DNA from 3 places in the Alteromonas sp. W364 genome. Region 3 is predicted to be linked to each of the others. Evidence: predicted binding sites of a transcription regulator. Region 3 holds the regulator's gene; each other region holds the start of a gene.
What was found. The regulator LexA, encoded in region 3, represses DNA repair genes until DNA is damaged. The targets are predictions, from matches to a motif close to TACTGTATNNNNATACAGTA.

Region 1: the regulator LexA is predicted to act here: its motif matches at 6,127-6,146, upstream of uvrD (DNA helicase II).
Region 2: the regulator LexA is predicted to act here: its motif matches at 2,941-2,960, upstream of RM556_RS05455 (YebG family protein).

The regions. Positions count from the first base shown of each region.
Region 1 covers NZ_JAVRID010000003.1:102,297-112,411, reverse strand. The annotation lists gene RM556_RS05845 (efflux RND transporter permease subunit) at 1-2,321, opposite strand, end outside; gene RM556_RS05840 (efflux RND transporter periplasmic adaptor subunit) at 2,327-3,421, opposite strand; gene RM556_RS05835 (DUF2007 domain-containing protein) at 3,555-3,851, opposite strand; gene uvrD (DNA helicase II) at 3,902-6,082, opposite strand; gene RM556_RS05825 (two-component regulator propeller domain-containing protein) at 6,489-10,115, shown strand, end outside.
Region 2 covers NZ_JAVRID010000003.1:11,870-21,984, reverse strand. The annotation lists gene RM556_RS05470 (carbon-nitrogen hydrolase family protein) at 1-269, shown strand, start outside; gene tldD (metalloprotease TldD) at 266-1,711, shown strand; gene RM556_RS05460 (MBL fold metallo-hydrolase) at 1,736-2,509, opposite strand; gene RM556_RS05455 (YebG family protein) at 2,548-2,838, opposite strand; gene RM556_RS05450 (HAD-IA family hydrolase) at 3,067-3,720, shown strand; gene RM556_RS05445 (helix-turn-helix domain-containing protein) at 3,887-5,614, shown strand; gene RM556_RS05440 (GspE/PulE family protein) at 5,633-7,864, opposite strand; gene rpsJ (30S ribosomal protein S10) at 8,409-8,720, shown strand; gene rplC (50S ribosomal protein L3) at 8,739-9,377, shown strand; gene rplD (50S ribosomal protein L4) at 9,395-10,000, shown strand; gene rplW (50S ribosomal protein L23) at 9,997-10,115, shown strand, end outside.
Region 3 covers NZ_JAVRID010000007.1:83,473-93,587, reverse strand. The annotation lists gene ctaD (cytochrome c oxidase subunit I) at 27-1,652, opposite strand; gene coxB (cytochrome c oxidase subunit II) at 1,665-2,780, opposite strand; gene lexA (transcriptional repressor LexA) at 3,156-3,776, opposite strand; gene plsB (glycerol-3-phosphate 1-O-acyltransferase PlsB) at 3,939-6,374, shown strand; gene RM556_RS12400 (1-acyl-sn-glycerol-3-phosphate acyltransferase) at 6,684-7,823, shown strand; gene RM556_RS12395 (MFS transporter) at 7,832-9,199, shown strand; gene RM556_RS12390 (hypothetical protein) at 9,267-9,815, opposite strand; gene RM556_RS12385 (Cache 3/Cache 2 fusion domain-containing protein) at 10,056-10,115, shown strand, end outside.

The sequences.
Region 1 (10,115 bases), on a different contig from region 3:
AAATCTAGAATAGCGTCGGGATTTGCTCTACCGGCATCGTCAATCATAGGAATAACCCGATAAGCTCGACCATCTTGGTTGTAACGGTTAACAAAGTTACCTGATAACAATACTGAAAGTTGTCGACTGACCGTACTGAGATCCATACCCAAATCGGCGACGCGTTTTCGATCAATATTGAAGCGTGCCTGAGGTAAATCGATTTTCAAGTCGGTTTCAGCAAACAAGAATTTGCCGCTTTCATTAGCTGCCTGGACCATTTGGTTGGCGAATACTTTCATGTCGGTATATGAATCAGTACTCAACACAACGAGCTCGACAGAAAAATTCCCTGATGTGGGCAACGCGGAATCGAGCACAGGGAAGGCTTTTAAACCAGACACTGAAGAAAGCGAGCCAAAGGCCTTCCAGAACATTTCCTGCACACTTTGCTCACGTTCACTTGGGTCAATGAAATCAACACCGCTGAAGGCACCCACTGGATTCACAATTTGCCACATGAATTTAGCACCCTCAAGCTCCTTCATCGTATCTACGACTTGGTCCATTTGTGTCATGCTGTACTCAAGCGACGCTTCTGGGGCTGATTCAACAATAACATTAATACTGGATTGATCTTCGGTTGGCGCTAGCTCTTTCAAAGAAAGCAGGTAAAAAGGGATTGAAAGTAGAGATAGGATGACGGCGATGGTTAACACTTGCGCTTTGTAGTTTAGTGTTGCCAAGAGTATTTTTTCGTAGCGGTTTTGGAGTGCTTCAAAAATACCATTTACTTTACGCGTTAGTTTACCTTCCTTGCCTCCTTCTGGCGAGGCATACGCACTCATGATAGGAGAAAGGGTGATAGCGACTAAACCTGATATCAACACGGCAATAGCCAGCGTAAAAGCAAACTCTTTGAATAATGCGCCAGTTAAACCAGAGAGTAATCCAATAGGCGCATAAACGGCGGCTAAGGTAATGGTCATACTGATGATCGGCGCTAAGAGTTGGCGAGAGCTCGCCAAGGCCGCTTCCATTCTGCTCATACCTTCACGCATGTAGCGAGCGACATTTTCCACCACTACAATCGCATCATCGACCACTAATCCAACGGAAAGTACGATCGCTAATACGGTAAGTAGATTAAGTGTGAAGCCCATTAGTGTCATCATCGCGATAGCACCGAGAATAGAAATCGGGATCGTAACGAGCGGTACAAGCGCCGTGCGGAAAGAGCCCATCATAGCGACAACGACCAATCCGACCAATAGAACGGTCTCAATCAACGTAATGAATATTTCTCGCAAGGCGCTGCGCATATACAGAGTGCCGTCGTAGCCATCAGTAATGCTTAAACCTTGTGGAAGTGTTGGATTGATCTTGTCGAGCATTTCATACAAACGGTCGCCAATTTCAATCTCATTTGCACCTGGCAAAGGCCATACTGAAATATACAGCACGGTGTCTTTATCTAAACGTGAGCTAACTTGGCCTTCTTCTTCACCCAGTCGCACGTCAGCGATGTCTCTGATACGAATTTGCGCGCCATCTACTTGGCGAATGACAAGGTTTTCAAATTCTTCAACACTACTTAGAGAGGTGTCAGTGAGCAAGCCAACACGTTGTGAACTGTTTTCTGTGCGTCCGACTGTGGCAATGAGGTTGTTCGCTCGCAAAGCTGCGGAAACGTCATCCGCTGCCACGTCTAAGGCTGCCATTTTCTCTGCATTAAGCCATACTCGCATCGCTGGAGAACGGCCACCTTCTAAGCCAACGCGCTGTACTCCTGGAATAGTCGATAAGCTGGGCACTACGCGTCGCGACAGGTAATCAGTCACTTCGATACGTGACATACCGGCCTCAATCTCATCGTAGTTAACCGTGAGATAAAATACTGCAAATGGTCTATCAGCTCGCACAACCTGCACCGCTGGGTCTTCTGCTCCCTCGGGCAGTTCAAATCGAATTTGATCGAGTCGAGATGAGAGCTCTGCAAGCGCTCGGGTACTATCGACACCAAGTCGCAGCCAGACCGTTACCGTGCTCACTCCTGGTGTGGTGCGAGAATCGACATAATCGACGCCTGGTACCGAAGCCGCAGCTCGTTCTATCGGTTCGGTAATAAAACCTTGTACGACCTCTGCAGACGCGCCCACATATGGCGTCGTGATCTGTAACGAGGCACTCTCAATTTTAGGGAATTGCAAAATGGGTAAGTCGATTGCTGCTCTTATACCTACAAGCACAAGCGCCAAAGAAAGAACGATAGATAATACTGGACGTTTACAAAACACATCCATGATAGTTGGCTTGCCCAAGTCGGGCTTTTGGTCATTCATTCGACTTACTCTCTTCCGTCATCAACGTAAACGAGTATGTCATTTCGCAGTTTAAAGCTACCTTGTGTCGCTATTGTATCTCCTAGTTCTAAGCCAGGACTTTCGCTCAATTTAAGCACGCTTGTTTCGCCCTCAGTTGTGATCACTTTGACCACTTGGCGACTGGCACGGTAATCATCGTTCTCATCTTTATTGAGTTTAAACACATAGGTGCCGAAAGCATCATAACGAATGGCTTTAGTAGGTAAGCGAGCAACAGTTTCGGTGTTGCCGACCGGCAAAGAAACAGTCACTATTGCGCCAGGCTTTAGTGCAAAATCGCTGGTAGTTAGCTCTGCTCTTGCTCGCATATTCCGAGAGCGGGTTGAGATTTCTTGATCAACAGCAATGAGTTTAGCTGCAGTGGGTGGCAGATTGAGAATGCTGGAGCTCACTCTTAAAACCGAGCCTACTTCTACATTTGAATAAGCTTGTGGAATATTAAAGTCGACCCAAACAGTCTTGGTATCACTGATGAGTTTAGTGACCAAGGTATTACCAGACAAAAATGCACCAACTTCTAGCTGATGTAAGCCAGCTTGGCCGTCAAAAGGGGCAACAATGGTTTTCTTGGCAATAATGGCTTCAAGCGAACGCTTCCTAGCATTAGCGACAGCCAACTGCGCCTTGGCACGATCGTATTGGTCCCGACTAGATGCTCGTTGCTCCAATAGCTTTTCAAATCGGTTGACGTCAAGCTCTGCAATTTTTATTTCTGCATCGATGGCATCTAGCTGCGCCAGTTCATCATCAACCTGCATTTTTAACAAAACCTGCCCAGCCTTTACTTTACCACCTGATGCAAAACCGATGTAGGTCACAATGCCTTCCAATTCGTTTCGAATTTCGAGACTGCGGGTCGGCAGGACACTACCCGCTATGTTTAAGGTCGGTTGCCAGTTAGACTCACTGAGCGTTTGGACTTTGACAGTCTCACTTGGTTCGGGAAAGGAGTTTCCGAAAGCGATAGCAGCCATGACTTGGTTGAACTTGACGAAACCTAATAGGCCAATAACACTAAAAACAAAAACGAAGGTGAGTAACCAAGCACGCCAGCGCATGTAGAGCTCCTAAAGAAAGACTTAAATTTTAAGTAGATAGAAAAGTGAGATTGGTCAATGATAGTCTACAACTCACTTATCACAAGTCTTTTACCTTTAAGTTTCCGCTTTAGTTCAGTGCAGCTATGCTTTATTAATTTGCCGGTGCTTGGCAGTGCCAGCAGAGTTCAAATGAAGCGTCGTTTTTCTCTTGGCAATTCGCACATACCCACTCTTCAGTTTCTGGTGGGTTTTCAATCTCTTCAAGTATGCGCTTAGCTTTTTTTTCATCCGCATCATTGGTTACCCATACCTCCAAGAACATGAACTGAGGGTGCATTCCAGTAGAGCCATGTTCATTCTTGAGCGATACTTCAACACCCTCGTTCTCCAGGATATTCTTTGCATGGTTTACTAGTATGTTGTTTTCGTTGGTATAAACTAGCTTCATACTGTTTCGACCTCCGCTTAGGTATTGATAAGATTAGGTACGCTCAAAGTTTAGAAAGCGATTTTCACGAGTTTAGCATAAGCAAGCATGAGTATTTTTGTGCCCACCGAGTCAAAGTTCACATGAACTCGGGCATGTTCGCCAGAACCTTCATAGTTCAGTACAGTGCCTTCACCGAACTTTTTGTGCTCTACGCGTTCGCCTAACTTAAATCCACTTTCTTCAAAAGCAGCGTGGGAAGTGGCTGAACTGAAGCGATTATGGATTGGTTGTTTAATTTGCGTACGTAGACGTACTTCTTCAATGTAGTCACTTGGAATTTCTCGAATAAAACGAGAGGCTGTATGATATTTATCTTGACCATACAAACGGCGCGTTTCGGCGTAGGTGATAACGAGTCGTTGCATTGCTCTGGTCATTCCAACGTAGCAAAGACGTCGTTCTTCTTCTAGTTTTCCTGGCTCATCATTACTCATTTGGCTAGGGAACATACCTTCTTCGACACCCGCCAAAACAACAAACGGAAATTCTAGTCCCTTAGCAGTGTGAATGGTCATCATCTGCACAGCATCTTGGTTGGCATCAGCCTGAGCGTCACCCGCTTCAAGAGAGGCGTGAGCTAAAAATGCGGATAATGGGCTCATTTCTTCAGCGTCTTCTGGCGCCTCAAATTGCTTACAAGCGGTAACAAGTTCTTCTAAGTTTTCTACACGAGCTTTGGCTTTTTCACCTTTTTCCGCTTGATACATGGCGAACAAACCGGAGTGCTTCATGGCATGATCTGCTTTTTTCTCGAGTGCAAGGTCCTTCACATCTTGTGTCATTTGTAGGATCATCTCTACAAATCCTTTTAATGAATTAGCAGCGCGGCCTGAAAGCATATTCTGTGCAAGCATCTTGCTACTTGCTTGCCACATTGAAATGTCATTTTCACGGGCAAATACACGTATGTTTGACAATGTTTTGTCGCCTAAACCACGAGTGGGTGTATTGACCACACGTTCAAAGGCGGCGTCATCAATTGGCTGATTTATTAGTCGTAGATAAGCCAAAGCATCTTTAATCTCCTGGCGTTCGAAAAAGCGTAAACCGCCATAAATACGATAGGCTAAGCCTTCGTGAAGTAGCGCTTCTTCCAACACTCGAGATTGCGCATTATTTCGATACAGGATTGCACAGTCGGCCAAAGCAGAATCTTGCTCATGTTGGCTTTTGATTTGGGAAACAATAAACCGAGCCTCATCGAGATCGTTGAACCCTGCATACAAACTGATTTTTTCGCCTTCGCCACCCTCAGTCCAAAGCTCTTTGCCGAGACGTCCAGGGTTATGACCAATAACGGCATTGGCTGCATTCAATATATTAGATGTTGAGCGATAATTTTGCTCTAGCTTTACTGTGTTTGCGCGAGGAAAGTCTCTTAAAAAGTGAGAAATATTCTGAACGTTGGCACCACGCCAACCATAGATTGATTGGTCGTCATCACCCACTATCATCATATTGTTATTGTCGGTATTGCTGGTCAACAGTTTCAACCAAGCATATTGAATGTTGTTGGTATCTTGAAATTCGTCCACCAAGACAGCGCGAAAGCGTTTTTGGTAGTGCTGCAAGACTTGCGGATTATTTGCCCATAGCTCATGAGCGCGCAATAACAATTCAGCAAAGTCAATTAAGCCTGAACGTTGGCATGTTTGTTCATAGGCAATATAAATTTCTTTCATTTTTTGCTGAGTATGGTCGCCATGCGTTTCTATGTTTTTAGCACGTAAACCTTCGTCTTTATTGCCGTTAATGTACCACTGTATCTGTTTTGGCGGCCAATGCTTTTCATCTAAATTCATTGATTTTAACAGACGCTTAATTAGCCGATATTGATCGTCTGAATCTAGTATTTGAAAATTTTCAGGTAGGCCTGCTTCTTCATGATGAGAGCGCAAGAGTCGATGTGCCAAACCATGAAACGTACCAATCCACATTGTGTTAAGCGCTTGTCCAATTAGCCGTTCGACTCGCCCTCGCATTTCTCTTGCTGCTTTGTTAGTAAACGTCACAGCCAAAATGCTATAAGGCGCAACAGACTCTACTTCCATCAACCATGCGATACGGTGAACAAGTACTCGAGTTTTACCACTACCAGCACCCGCTAGCACTAGAGTATCAGTTGCTGGTGCTGCCACCGCTTCACGTTGTTTATCGTTTAGGTCTTCAAGGAGTCGCGTTACGTCCATTATTCACTTCATATTTTTTGTGGATGGGCGCAGTATAGCAATAAACCTGTGTGTTTATACAGCACTTCATTCATGCGAACTGTAAACCTACTGAGTCTGCTTACAGCGCTACTTTCACGGTGAATCTAATTTATTCCGCAAAAACTTAGGCTAATCAATTGTTTTCTAATTAAAAAGCTTGTAGTTTTAGCTTCCTGAGTCGAACTTTATTCGAGTGTGATTCGGAAAGGGTTTTGCCGCGTGCTTCAGGCTTTTCGTCTTTCATGTTTCGCTTATTCAGTTATACTGAGGGCTGTGTGGTAGTACCTGTGAATATCGGTTTTTCGTAGCATTACTTCTGCAAAGTGTCGTTTTAATTAGCCAAAGTAGATTGAGATATTTTACTGGTCTGCCCAAGGGATTTTAGTTGTTTAATCGCATTCTCACTTTCTTCTGTTTGCTCTACCTTGTGGCGTTAGCTGGTCGCGCCGCTGCAGCGGTAGAGTATGAATACGAATTACTGAATGAAAATGATGGCATTTCTTCTTCAATTATTTTCTCTATGGTACAAGACGAAGACGGCTTCCTTTGGTTAGGAACCGGATACAATGGCGTTCTTCGATATGATGGAAAGAATGTAGCTACTTACCTCCACGACTCAGACGACGATTCATCCTTACCACATAATAATGCCGGAAACCTCTACTTAGATGAACAAGGGCGCTTGTGGATCGGTAGTTGGGGGGGGGGACTCATTTTATTTGATAAGGATGCTGAAACCTTTTCGAAATTCACTTTTTCACCGGAAGATGAGCGAGCTATTGGCAGCAATTTTGTACAATCTCTCCACCAAGACAGTAACAATCAATTGTGGGCTGGCACATACACCGCGGGTTTACATCAATTTCACGAAGGTACACAAGATTTCACACGCTTTCCTCAATTGGATGGTGAAACTAACGGCACTTCTGACCCACGTATATGGGATATTGAACAAACTGAAGAAAACATTCTTTGGATAGCCACAGATTTTGGCCTAAACAAACTCGACACTCAAACTAAACTATTTACGCACTACTATCCAGAAAGTGACTCTATGCTTTCAGAATTGAACAAAATCAGAAGGCTGGTGAAGGGGAAAAACCAAGTACTCTTCATAGGCACACAAAATGGTATTGTACGCTTCGATCTCAGAACTGAAACTTTTACTCCAATTCCTACTGAAAACAGTAAAGGCTTGGGTGCAATTTACTCTATGATTAAAACTAGTTTCAATGAATATTGGGTGACGACTGACAATGGGGTCTATAGTTTTACAGAACATGCAAAGACGCTCAAGAAAGTACCATTGGATTTTGACGACCGCTGTGGTCAAACATTGTTTGAGGATCGCCAAGGTACAATTTGGTTAAGTTGCGAAGGCGTTGGCTTATATAAAATAACGCGGGAAAGCATTTTTAGTGCAATAGAGGAACCTTCTCTTAACTCTGCATTTATATTGAAGCGTGCAAACGATGATAGTGTATTGATTGGAACTTCAGCGGGAGAGTTAAAAAGATGGGATCCGCGCACCGAGTCACTTACTTCTGTACTTAATAAACAATCTAGCGAATCAATTTCGGCCATTCGATTCATAGCTCAATCGAAACAAGGTGACATCTGGTATACGGGTTCGCAAACGCTATTCCGAGTGGACACTAATGGACATAAAAGCGAAGTTCTTCCGCCACCGTATTTGCAGGATTCATTTTATGATATTCGCGATATAGAAACTGACGATTCTGGTAACCTTTGGGTCGTCACTAAGTCTGGCTTATTTGTTGTTTACTATACTAACAATGAGTTTGAGTTTTTTACCTTGGATGATATATCCGCAGGTCAAATTGTTGAAACCGTCTCCTCTCGGGTTTATTTAGGTCCCAAGAACAGAATGTGGCTGTCTTTCGGTGATACACTTTTTTTGGTTGATATCCAACCATATTCCTTTACGAAAATAGGTGATGCTAGAGACGACTCCTCTGAAAATGAAGGATTAGCAAACCTCATTTACTCACTTTACCTAGATCAGCAAGATAATATGTGGCTTGGAAATAAGATAGGCTTATTTAAAGTAAATCTGACTTCGGGCGAAAGAGAATTGGTGAGCGACTTTTTCAATGAGCGTGACAACCAGGGCGTTAGATTTATAGACGAAGACGAAAACGGATACCTTTGGTTAGTGACTGCAGTAGGGGTCAGCCGCTTAGATCCTAGAACCAAAGAAATGCGTCATTTTGACAAACGCGATGGTTTGCCGGGGTCTCGTTATTTCTATAATCCCACATCAACTATTACTGACAAGAAAATCTTTTTATCCAGCCGTGATGGTGTTTTTTTCTTCGACCCCTTGGTCATTAAGGACAATAAGTCCGATGAAGGTACCAAATTAACTAATTTTGAAGTTTTGGGCAGTTCCGAAGATTTTAATATCAATGAGGTTAGCGAGTTAGGTGCAAAACTTGACTACGATCAGTCTAATATTAAGTTTGAATTTGCCACACTTGATTTACTCAATGCTCGCCAAATTCAATATAGCTACATGCTCGAGGGCTTTGATGAATCCTGGATTGAAAATGGTAGTAACACGTCTGCCACGTATACCAATTTGAATGGTGGAGAATACGTTTTCCGTGTTAAGTCTCGGATCAAACAAAACCTTTGGTATAACAATGAACTCGCTGTCGATGTTACTGTTGCAACGCCTATTTGGGAGCGAGGGTGGATGTTTGGCGTTTACGCCGGCGTTCTCATTTTAGGAATATTGATATATATCCAGCGCCAAAAACAAGCGGTGATTGAACTAGAAAGGCAGGTTGCGGAGAAAACGGCAGATATCGCCAATGAGTCTAGCAAGCTAGCTGCAGCAAACAGAATTAAGACGCAATTTCTAGCAAATATGAGCCATGAGATACGCACGCCTCTGACAACCGTTATTGGTCAAGCTGAAGCGATTATTTGCAGAGATGTTGAGCCTAAAGATATCTACAAAGAGGTTGAAATCATTCATGATAGTAGCCTGTATTTGTTAGCACTGTTGAACGATATTCTCGATTTAACCAAAATTGAAGAGAATAAATTTGAGCTTGAGTATTCACCTCAGGACCTGCACATATTATTGAGCAACATCAACACCATGTTTTCGATGCAGGCGAAAACAAAAGGCTTATCTTTCTCTTTGCATGAGAATTTACCACAACCATTTGTGGTGCACATCGATGGCTTACGCTTGAAGCAAATATTGATCAATTTACTTTCAAACGCTTTAAAGTTCACGTTACAAGGTAGCGTTGAGTTGAAGGTTGTACTAGAAAAGAATCAGCTAACGTTTCATATATCTGATACCGGCATCGGCATAAGCGATGAGCAAGTTCAACAAATATTCGGCAGCTTTACTCAAGGTGATAGCAGCATTCGCCGCCGCTTCGGTGGCTCTGGACTTGGACTTCATCTATCGAACCAGCTAGCTCACTTAATGGGCGGTCATATTACCGTTAGCAGTGAATTGGATAAGGGGAGCGTGTTTACTTTTAGTATGCCTGTTCCGATGACTAGCGGAAATAAAGAATTACCTCAGGGGACGCTGAATTTCGATACCCTCTCAGCAAAACCTTTGTTTAACGGTAAAATACTCTTAGCTGAGGACCATGAAGACAACCGCCGGCTAATTTCACGCTTACTCAGTAAATTAGGCTTAACAGTTTATGCAGCGAAGGACGGCTATGAAGCCACCGAGCTGTATAAAGAGCATCAACCCGAAGTGGTACTGATGGATATTCAAATGCCAAGAATGGACGGTATACAAGCATACAATGAGCTGCGAAAGCTTGGCTGCGAAAAGCCCATCATAGCCTTAACGGCAAATGCGATGCAAAACGAAGTGGAAGCATACTTTGAACTTGGGTTTGACGGTTATATCCAAAAGCCTATTGACCGACATTTGCTCATATCCACTATTGCAACCTTCTTTGGTAGCAAAGATGATGACTCGATGAACCGAGCTTCGTCAGTGTTAGGC
Region 2 (10,115 bases), on a different contig from region 3:
AAACAGGAGAGGCTCATTGGCATGCATTACTCGCTGCTCGCAGTATTGAAAATCAATGTTATGTGATAGCGGCTAATCAGACTGGCGTGCACAGTAATGGCAGAGAGACCTATGGTAACAGCTGTATCTATTCTCCTTGGGGAGAGCTACTGGCCAATTTACCTGAAAATCAAGGAAAGGTTGGTGCTCGATACCAGCATGACTTACTATCTAGTATTCGGCAGTCAATGCCCATTCAAACACACAAAACACATAGGACAGCATTTTGAGTCATTCAGTTGAAGAAAATTTATTAGGCGCGTCGGGTATCGATAGAGCGCAGTTAACTGGTCTACTCGATGGTATCTTGTCCCATCAAACTAATTTTGCTGATTTGTATTTCCAATCCTCCCAGCATGAAAGTTGGGTTTTAGAAGACGGCATCATTAAAGATGGCAGCTATAACATTGAGCGTGGCGTTGGTGTTAGAGCTATTTCCGGTGAGAAAACCGGTTTCGCCTACTCCGATGAAATTTCGTTTGCTGCGTTAAATGACGCATGTAAAGCGTCTCGAGGCATCGCGCCAAGCGGTGGCACACTGAAAATTCCTCAATTTGAAGGGTTAAGCAATACACCGCTTTATACCGCTCAAAACCCTTTATTGGCAATGCCAGATAACGAAAAGATAAGTCTATTGAAAGCCGTGGATACTTATATTCGAAAGCAAGCTCCACATGCAAGCCAAGTCGTCGTTAGCCTCAGTGGTGTATATGAAGAAGTCTTGATTGCAGCGAGTGATGGGACCTTTTCTCAAGATATTCGCCCATTGATTCGATTGAACTGTTCAGTGCTTTTAGAAAAAGACGGTAAGCGCGAACGCGGAAGTGCTGGGGCTGGAGGTCGACGAACTTACGACTACTTCCACACTAGCTTGGCAGATAATAAACCTCTATTTGAACAGTTGGCAGATGATGCTATCCATATGGCTGAAGTCAACTTAGCTGCAGTGCCAGCACCAGCTGGGCTGATGCCTGTTGTGTTGGGTAGCGGTTGGCCAGGCGTGCTATTGCACGAAGCGGTTGGTCATGGGCTCGAAGGGGATTTCAATCGCAAAGGTGCATCTACATTTAGTGGAAGAATAGGTCAGCAAGTTGCCGCAAAAGGCGTGACTGTCATTGACGATGGTACCTTAGCGGATCGTCGTGGATCATTATCGGTTGACGATGAAGGTGTAAAGACTCAACAGAATGTGCTTATTGAAGACGGCATTTTAAAAGGGTATATGCAAGATAAACACAACGCTTCTCTAATGGGCGTGGCGCCTACAGGAAACGGTCGTAGAGAGAGTTATGCTCATTTACCTATGCCAAGGATGACAAATACCTACATGCTAGGTGGCGAATTTGCGCCTGAAGAAATTATTCAGTCTGTCGAAAAGGGTATTTATGCACCTAATTTTGGTGGTGGGCAAGTTGATATTACCTCAGGCAAATTTGTATTTTCTACATCAGAAGCTTACTTAATTGAAAATGGTAAAGTAACAACGCCAATTAAGGGGGCTACATTAATTGGCAATGGCCCTGAAGTGATGCAAAAAGTATCCATGATTGGAAACGACTTGTCCTTGGATATGGGCATTGGCGTTTGTGGTAAGGATGGTCAATCTGTTCCGGTTGGTGTTGGCCAGCCTACACTGAAAGTAGACGAACTGACAGTTGGTGGAACAGCTTAAGCTGCCTTTTAACTCATATTAACCTTAGGACTTGTTCCTAAGGTTTAGTTTGTTCTTCGACACATATCCTTTCAACATCTGTTTAATTGCCATTTGGTTGGTTTCTGGTGTCTCTGGCGCTTTAGTCAATAAAGACTCATAGTCTTCAGCATCCAATGAAATTTCTTCTGCATGCGCCATCAAAACCGAATTAGGCTGCATTCTTTCAAGTTTTTGCAATGATGCTTTGTAAAGGTGAGGAATGTGGACCGGAAAGGGAGGCGACAACTCTTTTTTTACTCTAACGATTAAATCGGCTACATAAATTCGCTTACTTGGCATGTGCATTACGGACAAATCTCTGTCGGTATGACCCGGCGTCTCAAAAACGCTCCACTCGTCGAACTCTGGAATCTTATCTCCGTCGTTCAGGTGATAATCTGGCTGTAAATAGGGAGAATACCAAATGTTTCGCTTAGGTCGCTTCATTTTGTTTGCCACCCAGTAAGCTAAACCGATATCCATCAGGTGAGAGAGTCGACCTTGTAAACCACGATACCATTGCGTAGTTTTGTTCGCGCTAACGATCTTACAACCTGTTGCAGTTCTGAAGTGGTGTGCACAACCAGCATGATCGGGATGCATGTGAGTCACTACTACAATGCGGAGATCACTTAGCGGTCGTTTTAGGGTGTTGGCAAAAAACGCTTTCACCGTGGTAAAATCTGCTCGAGAACAGCCGTCGAGAAGCATGCACTTATCGGGATATTCGACCAAATAGATATTTTGGATAAAGCCTTTAATGCGGTGAATTTTCACTGACGCAAGATACCTCTAATGGTGTCAGTAATCGCTTACTATTTCTTGGCGGCGCTTAATTCAACTACATCAGCTGACTCTACTTCTAATATACTATCCGCTTCAGCACCTTTCATGATCTTCATCACTGAGTCTTTGTTCTTAGATAATAAAATACCAAGCTCTTCAGAAACGCTTTCCGTTAGCTCAACACCTTTAGCTGCTAAGTAAGCGCTAAGGTTGTCGGCAACCTCTAACATTTTGTCATACTTGTCGGCTTCTTTTTTGTCCGTTGTCACCAATTTCTCAACTCCTTTATGCTGAACTACATACTGAGTGATAACTGCCATATTGGCCTCCATTATTTATTTAATATTTTAGTGACCATGAGAGTTACTACAAACACAATCTTCTAAAAATCGACACTGCTTTTAATACAGAATACATTAATGCACTGTATAAATAAACAGTTTGTTAATAACTTTGGTATGCTCTACAAAACTGTGTATAAAACATTGCAATACGAAACAACATTTTTCAACTAAGCGCACACCCAACTTAGTTCCATTGTTAGAAAATTGAACCAAAATAAGACTACTCACGTTATCTTGGTTGATACACTTATTGCAAAAACTCAAGGACATCTTATTTTTTCTTTCGATAACGTCAGCGGGATCATATTCGACCTAGATGACACTTTAGTACAAACCCAGTTGAATTTTGCTGCAATAAAGAAGGACATTGCCTGCCCACATGATGCAGATATTTTAACATTTGTTGAGACTATCGGGTGTATGGAAACAAAAGCAAAAGCGCATCAAATTATTTTGGAACACGAATTGGATGACGCGCTCAGTTCCACATGGATGCCTGGCGCTGAGAATTTCGTTCAACAGGCGCGAGCAAAGCAACTTCCACTTGCGATTGTAACGCGCAATTGCAAAGCCGCAACGAACACCAAAATAGATAAAAATAAGATAGACATCGAACTCGTCGTTACTAGAGAAGATGCCCCTCCTAAACCAGATCCTAGCGCATTACTCCAGATTGCTGAGCAATGGCAGTTGCCATGTGAAGAGTTGGCGTATATTGGTGACTATAAATATGACATCTTTGCAGCACATAATGCGAACATGCAGGCTTGGCTGTATACAAATTGTGCAGAATCAAATAAGTTTGAAGATTGCTTGCGTTTTATATCTAAGAATAACTTATTGTTTCAACAAGCATAACTATCACTTGCCTGGTATCAAGCAAAATTCATACTTTCGTTTAATGTCAAAACTGTTTACTCTTTGCGCTCTCGCTGTATATATACACGCCTTAAGGCCAGTTGTTTATGTAAGGAAAAGTGAGCACCATAGCCTAAAGGATTAAGTTACACACACAGGAAGTACCGTGTTTTTGCAGTTTATAGATATTTTTCAACACCCATTGAGCAGTGTTTTATTCGACACTTTTCTCCTTGTATTGCTTGTCATCACCTTGTTTCGTGCCCAGCGCTATCGGCTTGCTTTGTATAGGGCCAAGAATCAATATACAAATGTTATCGAGCAGAAGAAATCTGCATTGGAATTAGTCACGCAGCAACAATTAAGCATTAACGCTATTGGCAAGCAAATGAGGGTAAGCTTGTCGCAAGAATTAGGTAAGCAAAGTGCATACCTTACGCAGCCTTTTGTTGACCAAGATCGTAGGCAGAGTAGTCGCAAAAACTGGAACAATATTGTACAACTTTCAGAACGTCTGCAGCACTTTTCACTCCGCGAACTTAGCCGTCCCATTAATCGAACTACAGTAAGCACCTCATCTGTGTTGCAGGCGAACACAGATTTTTTAAAATCAATTTGTTGGTCTTACAATCAAACTTTATTGTTGAACAATGGTAAGCAAGCGTACTTGGATCTTTCGGTTGGCGTGCTAGATAAAGTGCTTCGGGGTTTACTTCATGCAGTTGCAAAAACCTCTGATGCCAATACGGAACTGACTCTTACTACTCAGTGTGACGGCACTCACTATCATATCCGATTGACCGGTTTTGGTGCTGGTTTAACTGACCTTGAGGTCAAAAAGATTGGTTTTTCAGCGAAGGCGAGTCCAAATCTGCACTACAGTAAAAGAGCTTACGATGCAGAGAATGATGTGAACTTAGCCAGTGCACAGCGAATGATAGAATCTAATAATGGCAGTATTAAACTCGTCAGTGCAATTAACTACATGACCACGGTTTTCATTACCCTGCCAATCAACGCGTGTGACGTAGTTTCCTTTAAAGATGCCATAACAGCGAGAACGGAAGGTCTTAATAACGATGCATCTCAGCTCTCTATTACGAGTGCCGCGGTGGCAAAGCCGACTATATTGATAGTAGATGAAGACCAACAATCCCAGCGCTTACTACATCAAAGTCTTCAAGAGCATTTCATTTGCTTGGCGTGTACGCGTGCCTTGGACAGTTTACAGATGATTCATAATACCAAGCCGGATGTGATTTACATTGAGCAATCAACGCCCACCCTCGGTGCTATTGAACTGATTCGTTTGATTCGCAATAACCCGCAAACCCACGATTTGCCAATACTGGTGGCTTGTAGCCTTTCTTCTCAAAGCTTCAAGTTATCAGCCTTAGAGGTGGGTGCTTCTCAGGTCATCAGCAAGCCAATTGTGCAGCAAGAATTGCAACTCATCTTGGCTAGCTTGGTGCAGCAGAAACAAATGTTAGAAGATCGGGTTGGCGAAAAGCTCACTGAGTATCACCGCCAGCAATTATCTACACCGGCGCCATATGACGCCAGTGATGAAAAGGAGCAAAGCTTTATTGAACGCTTTAATGCCATGATCAGTGAAAATTATTCAAATGAATGTTTTACTCGAGAGATAGCCGCAACCCATATGAGTGTCACGGAGCGCACCTTGAACCGCCGATTAAAAGACGTCTATTCTCATAACTTCAATGAATATTTAAAAAAGTATCGACTAGAAACGGCCAAAGTCTTGCTAAATAAAGGTTATCAAATTAACGAAGTGGCTTTTGATGTTGGCTTTAATTCACCCTCATACTTTAGCACTTGTTTTAAGGCTGAATATAGCATTTCACCTTCTCAACTAGTGAGCAATTGCGCTTAACAATTTACAGCCGGTGGACTAGTGCCCACCGCCACTGAGGATTTGTACTTGAGCAATATCGGTATCGCCTTTGATGACTTTCAAGATAGCATCTTGGGTCAAGGTTCTCATACCGTCTTTGTCAGCTTGCTCCTTCATTTCTGGAACCGACGCCTCTTTATAAACCAGTGAGCGTAACTCTGACGACATGCCCAGTAACTCATGTACACCGGTTCTTCCTTTATAGCCAGTGCCACCGCAGTTCTCACAGCCTTCACCTTTGTGTAACTCTAGGTCTTTATCAAAGTCAATTCCAAGCTCTTCGATTCGCGCTTCACCATACTGACGGCGAATAAACGCCTTGTCGTCATCACTTGCCATATAAGGCTTTTTACATTCTTTGCAGATTGTTCTGATCAAACGCTGAGCTAGGATACCCACACAGGCGTCTGCGAAGTTGACTGGGTCAAGGCCTAAGTCTAGCAAACGAGTAATGGTCTCAGGCGCTGAGTTAGTATGCAGTGTTGACAATACTAAGTGACCCGTCAGTGACGCTTCGATACCAGCGTGTGCTGTTTCTTTATCACGCATCTCACCAATCAGTATAATGTCAGGGTCAGCACGCAAGAAGGCACGAAGTGCATTCGCGAACGTAAAACCGATCTTAGGTACTACCTGCACTTGTTGTAATCCAGGTTGCGTAATCTCCACCGGATCCTCGGCGGTCCAAATTTTCTTGTCAGGCGTGTTTAGGTAACCTAACACGGCGTGCAGTGTGGTTGTTTTACCCGAACCTGTTGGTCCAACAACCAGCAAGATACCATGCGGTCGTTTTATCATTTCCTCTATCATGCCCATATTGCGCGGCGATAGATTCATTTTTTCTATTGGCATCGCGCCACCGGTGGCAAGAATACGCATTACCACGCCTTCACCTGCTACAGTCGGGATAGTCGCTACCCGCACTTCAACAGGCTGTCCGGACATTCTAAACGTTAACTTACCATCCTGTGGTACGCGCTTTTCTGCGATGTTCAAACTTGCCATAATTTTGATACGTGCGATCACCGCATTGTGATGGGACGCTGGCACTTGATTAATATCTCTTACAACACCATCAACCCGCATCCGCACTCGAGTCGGCGCGCCTTTCTCTGGGTCAATGTGTATATCGGAAGCGTTTAGCCGTTTTGCGTCATGAAGTACTCGGCTAACCAGCCTAACAACCGCTGGTGCGTCATCTGATAACTCGTCACCGAGTTCATCGTCTTCTTCACCTGATGTGCCGATTTCGTCAAGAATCTCATCGAGTTCACCAGGGCCCGAGCCCCCCACGTTCTCACCGAGATATTGTAGGATATGATTTGGCAGACCGACGGCTATTTCATAACTATCGATACCTAATGCACTCTCTATTTCCATTAATAGCGTTGCATTGTTTGGTTCTGCCATTAAAACAATTGGACTATCGTTAGCGTCAGAAACAACCGCGACATGATTACGTTTTAAATATGAGAGGTTTAAGCGACTGTCACTTTGGTATAAATGATATTTGTCTGGCAAATAGTTAATAAACGGGACTTGATAATGCACAGAGATCGCGTTGCCAATTTCATCTTCCGCAATACGGTGTTCAGAAACAAGTCGTTGAATAATTTGTTTAGTGGTTGCTTCATTTTCTGATAGCTCATCAATGGTCTTCTGAGATGTTAAGCCGCGATGAATGAGATATTCGAACTGATGCTTTGTACCACCTAACTCGTATCTGAATTTGTCGCCTAATATTTCGGCAACCTGCACAGCCACTTGCACATCTTTATCTGAGAAAGGTTCATCGATTTTATTGATGATTTGCATGACACCCATTAATACATCTGCATTAATAACTGGCACACAAAGTATATTTTGTGTCGTGAATGTCCCTGATTTATCAAACTGACCTGCAAAACGTAGTCTAGGATGCACAGCAGCAAGCGCTTCTGCATTGTATGGGTCATCGATGACAAGAGGCCGTTGAGCTAGCGCAACGTAGCCAGCGATTGATAGTGGGCTGATCGGTACCTTTATAGAACGCGTTTCTTTACCCGTCTTAAACCGGGCGACAAGATCTTGATGTTGACGGCGGCGTTGAAATAAACTCATACGCTGAGCGCCGAAAATTTGTAGAATAATCGGCTCGACTTGGCCATAGGCATCCATTAGCGTGGGATGCGCGGCTAGCTGCGTTCTTAAATTTTCAATCGCTGGTTGATGCGCCGTACTTTCTATCATAGTTAAATCTTTAATCCTGATTGAGCTGCTATCATAGAATGATACAGCGTATTGACACAGACTAATTTTGAATACATAGGTATACCAAAGGTATCGGCAAGAATATCAAAAAACCTGATGTTTTCGTAATTCAAGCTGTTTTATGGCGAGTTTTTGCACTCAAGCTTCATATTTTAATGCTTTTTACCGTCGAATTTAATGCGACTATCAGGACAGAATAGTTCAGAAATAAGGCTATATGCAAAGAAAGCTATTTAGCGCTTGCCTTTTCCTCTCTCCTCTGTATAATTCGCGCCCACTGTCTTACAGATACTTTGAAAAAGACACTCGTTAGTTGTTCGAGTAACTAGGTCAATAAGCATTAGCTTCTTTAGTTACACGGCGCGCTCAATAGCTACTTCGGTAACTCCTGAGCAAACTGACATATGAACAGGACCTCAATTGGAGGTCAATGGTTTACGCACATCTTTTCATCCACGCTTTTTAAGAAAGCAATAGGAGTGAAAAGGTGAATTTTTTTGTTCTTTCGATTGGAGCTTAATCGATGCCAAATCAAAGAATTCGTATTCGTTTAAAAGCGTTTGATCACAAGTTGATCGATCAGTCTACTGCTGAAATCGTTGAAACTGCGAAACGTACTGGCGCACAAGTATCGGGTCCTATCCCTTTACCTACACGCAAAGAGCGTTACACAGTTCTAACATCTCCGCACGTTAATAAAGACGCACGAGATCAATACGAAATCCGCACACACAAACGTTTAGTAGATATCATTGAGCCAACTGACAAAACAGTTGATGCTTTGATGAGATTGGACTTGGCTGCCGGCGTTGATGTTCAAATCAGCCTGGGCTAACAAGAGAGGGTAATAACAATGTCGATTGGTCTTATCGGTCGTAAAGTGGGTATGACTCGCATCTTCACAGAAGATGGTGTTTCAATCCCTGTGACTGTTATTGAAGCGACCCCAAACCGTGTTACTCAGTTACGTACTGAGGAAACTGACGGTTATCGTGCACTACAAGTTACCGCTGGCACTAAGAAAGCTAACCGCGTTAATAAGGCTTCAGCAGGTCATTTTGCTAAAGCTGGCGTGGAAGCAGGTCGCGGCTTGTGGGAATTCCGTCTTAATGAAAATGAAGGCGGTGAAATTGAAGTGGGCAGTGAAATCACTGTTGAAATCTTCAATGACACGAAGAAAGTCGATGTAGCAGGTACATCAAAAGGTAAAGGTTTCCAAGGTGCAATCAAACGTTGGAACTTTAGTTCACAGCGTATGACTCACGGTAACTCACTATCTCACCGTGCTCCAGGTTCAATTGGTCAAAACCAATCACCTGGTAAAGTATTTAAAGGTAAGAAAATGGCTGGTCAGCTTGGTAACAAGCGAATCACCACTCAATCTTTAGAGCTTGTACGTGTTGATGCTGAAAACAACCTTTTATTAATTAAAGGTGCCGTACCTGGCGCAACTGGCAGTGACGTTATCGTCAAGCCGGCTGTTAAAGCGTAACGTCTGGGAGTAATCTGATGGAATTATCATTGAAAGACGCGAAAGGCGCTCTTGAAGTATCCGACACTACCTTTGGACGTGAATTCAACGAAGCACTTGTACATCAAGTGGTTGTTGCATTCGGTGCAGGTGCTCGTCAGGGTACTAAAGCGCAGAAAACGCGCTCTGAAGTACGTGGTGGCGGTAAGAAGCCATGGCGTCAAAAAGGCACAGGTCGTGCTCGTGCTGGTACTATCCGAAGCCCAATTTGGGTTGGTGGTGGTCGTGCATTTGCTGCGAAACCTCGTGACTTTGACCAAAAAGTTAACAAAAAGATGTACCGTGGAGCGATCAAAAGCATCCTATCTGAATTGGTACGTCAAGAACGCTTAATCGTTGTTGAAAAATTTGGTGTTGAAGCACCAAAGACTAAAGAACTTTTAGCGAAATTGAATGAATACGAATTAAACGACGTGTTAATTGTTACACCAGATGTTGATGAGAACTTGTTCTTAGCCTCACGTAACCTTTATAAAGTTGACGTTGTTGACGTTCAAGGAATCGACCCAGTAAGCCTAATCGCATTTGATAAAGTGTTGATTACTGCTGAAGCGGTTAAACAACTTGAGGAGGCACTAGCATGAACGAAGAACGTTTATTAAAAGTCATTTTAGCACCTCATGTTTCAGAAAAGTCTACAATGGCTGCTGAACTAAACAATACAGTTGTTTTTAAGGTTCTAAAAGACGCGAACAAAGC
Region 3 (10,115 bases):
GGATTCATCGTCTCAACTACCGTTTCTTATTTCACTACCGGCGGCGTTTCAAACGTATGGTAAGGTGCAGGTGACGGGATTTCCCATTCTAAACCTTCAGCCCCTTCCCAAACTTGGTCGCTAACAGGCTCACCTTGTTTCTTACATGCCTTGATAAGCAATACTAAGAAAATAAGCTGAGATAATCCGAAGGCGAAACCACCGATACTGATCCACTTATTGAAATCTGCGAATTGAAGCGCATAGTCAGGAATACGACGAGGCATACCTGCTAGACCCACAAAATGCATAGGGAAAAACAACACGTTTACAGAAATTAGTGAGCACCAGAAATGCCACTTAGCTAAAGTCACGTCAAACATCTTACCCGTCCATTTCGGTAGCCAATAATAGACAGCCGCCATGATAGAGAAGACCGCACCTGTAACCAGTACGTAATGGAAGTGAGCAACAACAAAGTAGGTATCGTGATACTGGAAGTCGACAGGTGTAATGGCCAACATCAAGCCAGACAAGCCGCCAATCGTAAACAGCACGATAAAGGCAATAGCAAACATCATTGGCACTTCAAACGTTAATGAGCCGCGCCACATTGTCGCTACCCAGTTAAAGACTTTCACGCCTGTAGGCACCGATATCAACATGGTCGCGAACATGAAGAACATTTCCGCGGCCACTGGCATTCCGGTGGTAAACATGTGATGCGCCCAAACGATGAACGAAAGAAGCGCGATCGAAGCGGTTGCATACACCATAGAGGCGTAACCAAAAAGTTTTTTACGCGAAAAGGTAGGCACAATCGCGGAGATGATACCGAAAGCAGGTAAAATCATAATGTATACTTCTGGGTGACCAAAGAACCAGAAAATATGCTGGAACATCACTGGGTCACCACCACCGGCAGCGTCAAAGAAGCTTGTTCCGAAGTATTTGTCGGTCAGTACCATCGTAACCGCACCGGCTAAGACTGGCATAACAGCAATAAGTAAAAACGCCGTAATCAACCACGTCCATACGAACAGCGGCATCTTCATGTACGTCATGCCTGGAGCACGCATATTTAAGATGGTAACGACAACGTTAATCGCGCCCATGATTGAGGAAATACCCATAATATGCACAGAGAACACAAACAAGGCAGTGCTGTCGTTACTATATTGAGTAGATAAAGGCGCATAGAAGGTCCAACCGAAGCCAGGGCCACCGCCTTCCATAAATAGCGATGAAAGCAGAATTAAAAAGGCAAATGGCAGTATCCAGAAGCTCCAGTTATTCATGCGAGGTAAAGCCATATCCGGCGCACCTATCATCATTGGTACCAACCAGTTTGCAAGGCCGGTAAAGGCAGGCATAACTGCACCAAAGACCATAATTAACCCATGCACTGTTGTCATTTGGTTGAAGAAATCAGGTGAAACAATTTGCTGTCCTGGTTGGAAGAGCTCTGCGCGAATAACCATCGCCATTGCACCACCCACGAGGAACATAATGAATGCGAACCACAAATACAATGTACCTATGTCTTTGTGGTTAGTCGTAAACAACCAACGGGTTATCCCTGTTGGAATATGATGCTCATGATGATGGTCGTCGTGTGCGCCATCACTAGCAGCGTGAGTGTCTTGGCTATCTTTTACTGTATCTGTACTCATCGTGATGACCTCCTATTGACCGTTTATCACAGCGTTGACGTCTTTAGCTTGCACCATGTCGCCAGTGTTGTTGCCCCAAGCATTACGCTCGTAAGTCACTACCGCCGCAATCTCAGACATACTCAACTGCTTACCAAACGCAGGCATGTTGTTTTTGCCGTTGATGATGTAATCAATGTGCGCTGGAATGTTTTGCTTCTCTAATGCAATCGCGCTGCCTTTCAAAGCAGGGAATGTGGGTGGAAGACCTTCACCGTTTGGTTGGTGGCAAGCGACACAGGCAATGTTGTAAACCTTCTCACCTTGGGTCATTAGCTCTTCCATACTCATATTCATCGCAAGTAAACGTTGTTCTTCTTCTTTTGCACGTATGGCAGCTAACTCTTGCTCTTTTATCCACGCGTCGTATTCTGCCGGCTCTTTTGCAATGACTACCACCGGCATAAAGCCATGGTCTTTTCCGCATAGCTCTGCACATGCACCACGGTAAATACCAGGTTCGTTAACATTCGCCCATGCTTCATTGATAAAACCAGGGTTAGCATCTTTCTTAATTGCAAAATCAGGCACAAACCATGAATGAATTACATCATCTGAAGTAATTAGGAATCTCACTTTTTTGCCCGTAGGGATGACTAAAGGTCGGTCAACTTCAAGAAGATAATTTTCACCTTTAGGAAACTTATTTTGAATTTGCTCTCGCTGAGTGGCCAGCAAAGAAAAGAATTCAACATCTGGGTTTTCTTGGTACTTGTAATGCCACTTCCACTGGGAGCCAGTGACTAGTATAGTAATATCTGCTTCGCTGGTATCCTCCATCGCCATTAAGGTTTTCGCCGCGGGCCAAGCCATAGCAATAAGGATAATGAAAGGGATTACTGTCCAAAGCACCTCAACCTTTACATTCTCGTGAAAGTTCGCTGGCTTAGCGCCCACTGACTTGCGATGAACTATCATGGAATAGAACATAACGCCGAATACCAAGGCACCAATGACTACACAAATCCAGAACATTAGCATATGTAAATCATATACTTGTGCACTGATATCGGTAACGCCTTCGCGTAAGTTAATATCTGATCGTTCCGCAGCAGTCGTCGCGATTGCCGGATTGCTAAGCGCCAGCATAGCGCCTACTAGCAACGTTGAAATTCGCTTCACTCTGATACTCCTTTGCATAACAACATTAGAGCGCTCAATTTTTACACTCCAATGTAAAGGTTTTGTTATTATTTTTAATGATATGTAAATCAATGCCTAATGATTAAACAAAGTCCCTACTTAGTCTAGTGTTTTTTTGCAATTTGAATGAATATGGTTATTCCCTATTTGCTTAATGCGCAATAAATAAACAATAAAGAATTGATAAGTAACTCAAGCAGAGACGGAATTAATGAAGAGGGAAGAAGCGATTGATTTATTTAAAAAAACCCAAGAACCGGCTGAAAGCGGTGCTTGGGTTAGTTGGGTATATGTCGAGTAGAAAGAAGAGTTAACTCATGTTTACATCCAATCAGAGTTACGAATAACACCAACTGCAATACCTTCTATATTGAATGGTTGTGAAGCTAAATCGACTTTAATCGGTGAGAAAGCGTCGTTTTCTGCATGTAGTAGTACTTGGCTTCCGCGTTTTTCAAACCGTTTTACCGTAACATCCTCATCAACACGAGCGACGACAACCTGACCGTTATGAATATCAGTTGTTCTGTGAACCGCTAATATATCGCCGTCGAGAATACCGATGTCTTTCATACTCATGCCATCGACTCTAAGCAAAAAGTCGGCGCTTGGCTTGAACAAATCTGGGTCGACTTTGTAATGACACTCTACATGTTCTGTTGCTAGGATGGGTTCACCCGCTGCAACACGACCAATTAACGGTAAACCTTCTTCCACTTCATCTTCAAGTGCACAATTCAGTTTAATACCGCGCGAAGTACCCGGCATAATTTCAATCACGCCTTTTTTCGCCAGTGCTTTTAGATGCTCTTCCGCTGCGTTAGCAGATTTAAAGCCTAAATTTCGTGCAATTTCTGCGCGAGTTGGGGGCATACCCGTGTCGATCATGGTGCTTTTGATTAGGTCGAGCACTTCTTGTTGTCTTGGAGTTAGTGGACGCATAAACAGCCTGTTTTTCTATACAGTTAGGTGTAAGTATATACAGGATCGAATAAATGGCAATCATCAATTTGTCTTTTGTTACGTTTGTTTTTCAAGGAATTAATATAAATTATCGCTGTCATGTTATTATTGTCAGGTTAATTTTTATATTAGGAAGAATACATGAGTGGCGTACGCGCTTTTTTGCGAAAGCTTTTTACACTGCCAATTCGCTGGCTAATTTCAGTGAAGAGTGTGCCTACTAACATCGAGTCAGAGCTCGGTATTGATAAAAAGAAGCCCCTTTTATACTTAATTCAAACTGAATCGATTACCGATTTAGTTGCCTTGCAATTGTCAGCTGCAGGCTTAGGTTTACCCAATCCCATATCGCCCATAGGGTTCTTAGGTGAGGAGCATAAGCGCTGCTATTATATCAATCGTCCTCAAAGCCTATTTTCCCGAAAAGTAAAGAAAACATCTATTGAAGACGTATTTACAAAAATGTTTCTATTACATAGAGAAAATCCCGAACTAGACTTGCAGGTTGTGCCTGTATCAATATCTTGGGGTCGCTCAGCAGGCAAAGAGTCCTCCGGATTCGCGCAATTACTTGCTGATAGAGCATCGCCAAGCTGGTTACGAAAGCTATTCATTTTACTATTCTTAGGTCGTGACAACATCGTTAGTTACAGTAAAGCTGTGTCCACTAAACAGATGGCCCAATTACATGGCTCTAACCAAAAGATATCTCAGAAGCTAGTACGAGTAGCGAGGACTCACTTTCAGCGAAAACGTCAAGCAATGTCAGGCCCAACGCTTTTAGAACGCTCGACTCTATACAATTCACTTCTCGGTGCCGACTCTATTCAATTGGCCATGCAAGAAGAAGTCAGACAAAAAAACATCAGCCCTGATGAAGCAAAGAAAAAAGCCTTAGCTTATATTGATGAAGTTGCGGCCGACTATCGCGAAGGTCTCATTCGTATAGGCGATAGAGTGCTTGGGCGTATCTGGAATAAAATATATAACGGCATACATGTCGGACACGCTCATCGCGTGCGAGAACTGGCTCAAAACGGCCACGAGATCATTTATGTACCGTGTCATCGCTCACATATGGATTACCTATTATTAACCTATGTTATTTATCATGAGGGCCTAGTGACTCCGCATATCGCTGCAGGTATTAATCTAAACTTTTGGCCAGTGGGTAAGATATTTAGACGTTGTGGTGCGTTTTTTCTACGTCGCAGTTTTGCCGGTAACAAACTCTATACCGCTGTGTTTAGAGAATACCTAGAATTGCTATTTAACAAAGGCTATTCAGTTAAGTACTACCCGGAGGGCGGGCGCTCGAGAACAGGTCGCTTGCTACCACCAAAGACCGGCATGCTTGCAATGACCTTACAAGCCGCCTTAAAAGGTATCAATCGTCCAGTCTCAATTGTCCCTGTTTATCTGGGCTATGAGCACGTTATGGAAGTAAAAAGTTACCAAAAAGAATTGAAAGGCAAGTCGAAGAAAAAAGAATCGCCAACACAAGTTTTCTCTGCCATTCGTAAGTTGAAAAATTATGGTCAGGGCTTCGTAAACTTCGGCGAGCCACTACTTATTAATCAATTCTTAGATGAGAACGTGAAAGAGTGGCGCGATGTTAATGTGGATGATCCAGATAAAAAACCAACGTGGTTAACGCCTGCCGTGAACAAGCTTGCAGATACTATTATGACGCGAATCAATCGTGCCGCGGCATTGAATGGTACAGCTTTAGTAGCGCTATGTTTGCTATCGTCAAAAACCCAGATCATGAGCGAGTCAGAATTAACTCGCGCTATCAGTGACTACCTCGAACTTCTTAAAAACGCACCGTTTAGCGGCGACTTCACCATGCCAGACGAAGACGCTATCGAGTTGGTTCAAACAACACTGGCCCTAAAGCGTTTTGAACAGTCGGAAGATGAGTACGGCAAACTCGTTGCGACAAAGCCTGACAATGCAGTATTACTCACCTATTACCGTAATAACATCATGCATGTTTTTGCTTTGCCTAGTTTAATTATGGCGGTTATTTTCAGTGCTAAGAAAAAAGAAAAAGCCGCAATCATATCAATCGTTGAACGCATGTATCCCTTGCTGAAACGCGAGTTCTTCATGCATTTGTCATTAGAGCAAGCGAGTGAGTATGCCGACACATTGATATCACAGATGAAAGCCCAAGGCTTGTTAGTACAAAGTGGCCGCTACTTAGCGCCACCAGCTTCCAGCGACGATAGTTTCCATTCTGCGTGGTTACTCAGCCGAGCAATGCAAGAAACTTGGCAACGCTACGCAGTTGTACTCAGTGTGCTTGAGAAAGAGAAGTCACTCGGCCGTACTCAACTTGAGAAACAGAGCTGTGTTATTGCCGAACGTCTTTCAACCCTTTATGGCATGAGTTCACCTGAGTTCTACGACAAGAACGTATTGGGAAGTTTCGTGAATGCCCTACGAGAAAATAAGCTGCTCACCACACTTGATGATGGCACGCTTGAATTCTCAGAAGACAGTTTAGCCATGAAAGAAGTGATTAACGAGTTGGTTTGGCCGGAAATAGTGCAGCATTTGGAAAAGATCTGAGGCTTGTCATTCCTGCGAAGGTATGTCATTCCTGCGAAGGTATGTCATTCCTGCGAAGCTTTGTCATTCCTGCGAAGCTTTGTCATTCCTGCGAAGGTATGTCATTCCTGCGAAGGCAGGAATCTAGGTCCCCGCCTTCGCGGGAATGACGGTAGTAAGCGGGAATGACAGTAGTAAGTGGGAGTGACCATAGTGGGCAGGGATCTAGGTCCCCGCCTTCGCGGGGACGACGGTAGTAAGCGGGGACGACGGCAGTAGGCTGGAATGACGGTAGTAGGCTGGAATGACGGAAAGACAATAAGGCTAGGAATGACCCACAAATTTGACAAAATAAAGCCATTTAGTAATGCCGAATTAAGCACTGTGTTGCAAAGGCTAGCGAATAAGAAAGACTTCATCATGACCTTGGTTAAATTCAAGTTTGCGAAATGGCCAAGGGCAAGCTACCCATTGCTAAGCCTGATAACGAAAATGTTTATCAAGCGTAAATTCGCAGATATAAATTCGCTCTCAGAATTTCAAATTCTAGTCGAACCATACATGCGTCGTATGATAAAAAAGACGTGCGCAGAGCTCACGGTCTCGGGCTTAGATACGCTCGGTTTAAGCAAACCCTGTCTATTTGTCAGTAACCACCGAGACATCGCTTTAGATCCTGCTTTCGTTAATTGGGTTTTACATATTAATGGTCAAGATACCGTGCGCATTGCTGTTGGCGATAATTTACTACACAAAGACTGGGTTGCTGACCTCATCAGACTGAATAAATGCTTTGTTGTTGAGCGGTCAGTGGAGGGCAGGCGTGAGAAACTCGCAGCCGCAAAACTGCTCAGTGAGTATATTGAACACACCCTTAAAAATGACCGCCAACATATCTGGATTGCTCAGCGTGAGGGAAGAGCTAAAGACGGTATCGACCTAACTAATCCCGCTATCGTCTCAATGCTGAGTTTAAATAAGCCAAAGGATATGTCATTTGGTGATTATATTAGAGACTTGAGAATTGTGCCTGTGTCACTCTCCTATGAATTTGATCCTTGCGATATTCACAAAGCGAAAGAGCTGTATCAAGCAGAGCAAGAAGGGAAATATGACAAGCCAGATAATGAGGACATGCAAAGTATTGTAAGTGGTATTACTGGTCAAAAAGGTAAAGTACATGTCCACTTTGGTAAGCTCGTTGGCGGCGACTTTGAGAATGCGAAACAAGTCGCTAGCTATATCGATAAGGAAGTACTACATGGCCTACGTATTTATCCAACATCGATAGAAGCAGCGCGATTACTCGGTCGCCAAGATATGAGGGCTTCCAGTCAAAACGCTGAAATGGCGCATGCATATTTATTAGAGAGACTTGCAAGATTGAGCGACGCCGAGCAACGTAAACTATTATTGATGTACGCTAACCCTCTCATCCGCAAACAGGAACAAAACACTGAAACAGCTTAGGAAAGTCTTTGCGTAAACTACCACTCGACACTATCGCACTTATCGCTGTTTGCGCAGGTTATTTGATAGCACCTATGGGTATGGCTGCGGTAAACGTCGCCATACCAGCACTTGCCGAAGACCTTCAAGCAAATGCGATAAAGGTAGCATGGCTGCCTACTCTATATATTTTAAGCAATGTAGCTTTAATGCTTCCCTTCGGCAAAATTGCCGACAATTACGGCCGTAAACGAATATATGTATGGGGACTTGCACTTAACGCCATAGCGGCGGGAATGTGCGCAATTGCTACGAATATCGATTGGATTTTGTTTTGGCGTTTCATACAGGGCGCTTCTGGCGCAATGATATTTGGAACCGGAGTCGCAATTATCACAGCCGTTGCGCCCTCAAACAAACGGGGAACGGCACTGGGCATTGTTGCTTCATGTGTATATATCGGCCTTACTTTGGCACCCGCATTGGGTGGTTGGTTGACCGAACTGCTAGGCTGGCGTTCGGTATTTTATTTCCAAATTCCTTTGGTTGTTGCTCTTCTAGTGTATATCAAAGTTTATTTGCCTGGTGATTGGAAGAATGACCACCACTCTCGCTTTGATTGGATCGGTTCGGCCATATTCATTCTATTTTCTTGCTCTCTGGTTTACGGGTTCAGCAAGCTTCCGAGTGTCTTAGGCATTGGACTGCTGGGTGTTGCTGTTTTAAGTTTATTAGGCTTTATTCAACACCAGCGCTATGTAAAGCAGCCGCTTATTCGCGTACAAATGTTCAAAGAGAGCCGTGTATTTAGCCTTTCACTCTCAACCTCACTACTCATGTATGCTAGCAACTTCGCCATCATCTTCTTGCTAAGCTTATATCTACAATATGTGAACGGTTTAAGCCCTGCCGAAGCTGGCCAGATACTTCTATTGCAAGCGCTTTGCATGGCAATCGTTGCGCCTTTTGCAGGCAAGCTTTCAGACCGATTCCAGCCCCGTATCGTCGCTACTTCTGGTTGTTTTATAGTGGCGTGTGGCTTCATTATGCTTAATCAAATTGACGTGAATAGCCAGCCTGCATTTATTGGCGCAGGTTTAGCGTTGGTAGGCTTAGGTTTTGGCTTATTCTCCACCCCAAATAACAGTGCAATTATGGGTGCAGTCAACGAGCAAGAAGTGGGTGTTGCATCCGCCTCTATGAACCTATCTCGCACTATTGGGAACTTAGTGGGAATGAGCCTAGTGAACCTGATGATGCACCATTACATCGGTGACGCAACTTTCACCCCAGAACAAAACCCAGCATTAATGCTGACGGTTTCCTTAGCACTCAAAATGTCTTTAAGTTTTGTCGTCATTGCGTGCTTATTTTCGGCGGTGCGGGGAAGACAATAAAGTTTGTATGGATGGAGAAGAAAAGGCCTACGACGCTTAGTTTGCATGATAGGCCTTATTTTATTTGCTATTTTTTGATTCTACGCACTAATAATACGCCAAAACCTAACACCAAAAGCGCAAATACAGATGGCGCTGAAACATCTTGAGTTAGAGTCAATGAACCTCGTATTGCAGAGTTGCTATCAAAATTGTCTCCACCAAAAGTGAAACTAATTACGTCTCCCGCATTTACGTTATCGAATGTATAAACGCCGGAATAATCGAACCCATTGGAAGGCGTCGAGCAACAATTACTTGGGCCTGCATTTACCAACACGTCGCTTAAGCTGGTTCTTAGGAAAGCTGTAACATTGAAGAATGCGTGGAATCCCTTAAAGTTCCAATCAAACGTATAATCTCCGCTATCTACTACTGTAGCAGAAGCAATGAATGTTACTGGATCTCCAGCTAATCTAGTGCTGTTATACGCTAAATTCCACGAGTTAAACTGTGTCTGAGTAGCAGTAGGAGAGTCCGGACCCGAAACGGTCCAACCTGTGATGAGTGACGCATTTGCTCCCGCACTAATTAATAATAACGCAAAGGATGCACAAATTAATTTAAATTTAGTCATAATTATCTCTTTTTTGTTGGCCCTAACTGGGTACGTTTAACATTTATGCAACATTCAAGCCTTTAGTATTTATAGCCTAAAGTTCATATACTTAGTGAGAGTAACTCAAATTTTCCTATCTAAAATTTCAAAAAGTGTAAAAAAACTTGTCACCGTAATCGAAAGTTATCCAGCAATTGGTATATGTTTTGCTACGCTTATTAGATACAAAAACCAACTGTCCATATCTAGGTAGCCAACATGACAATACAGAAAAAGTTTTTCTACTACGTAGCATCTGTTATTTGTATTTTTACAATT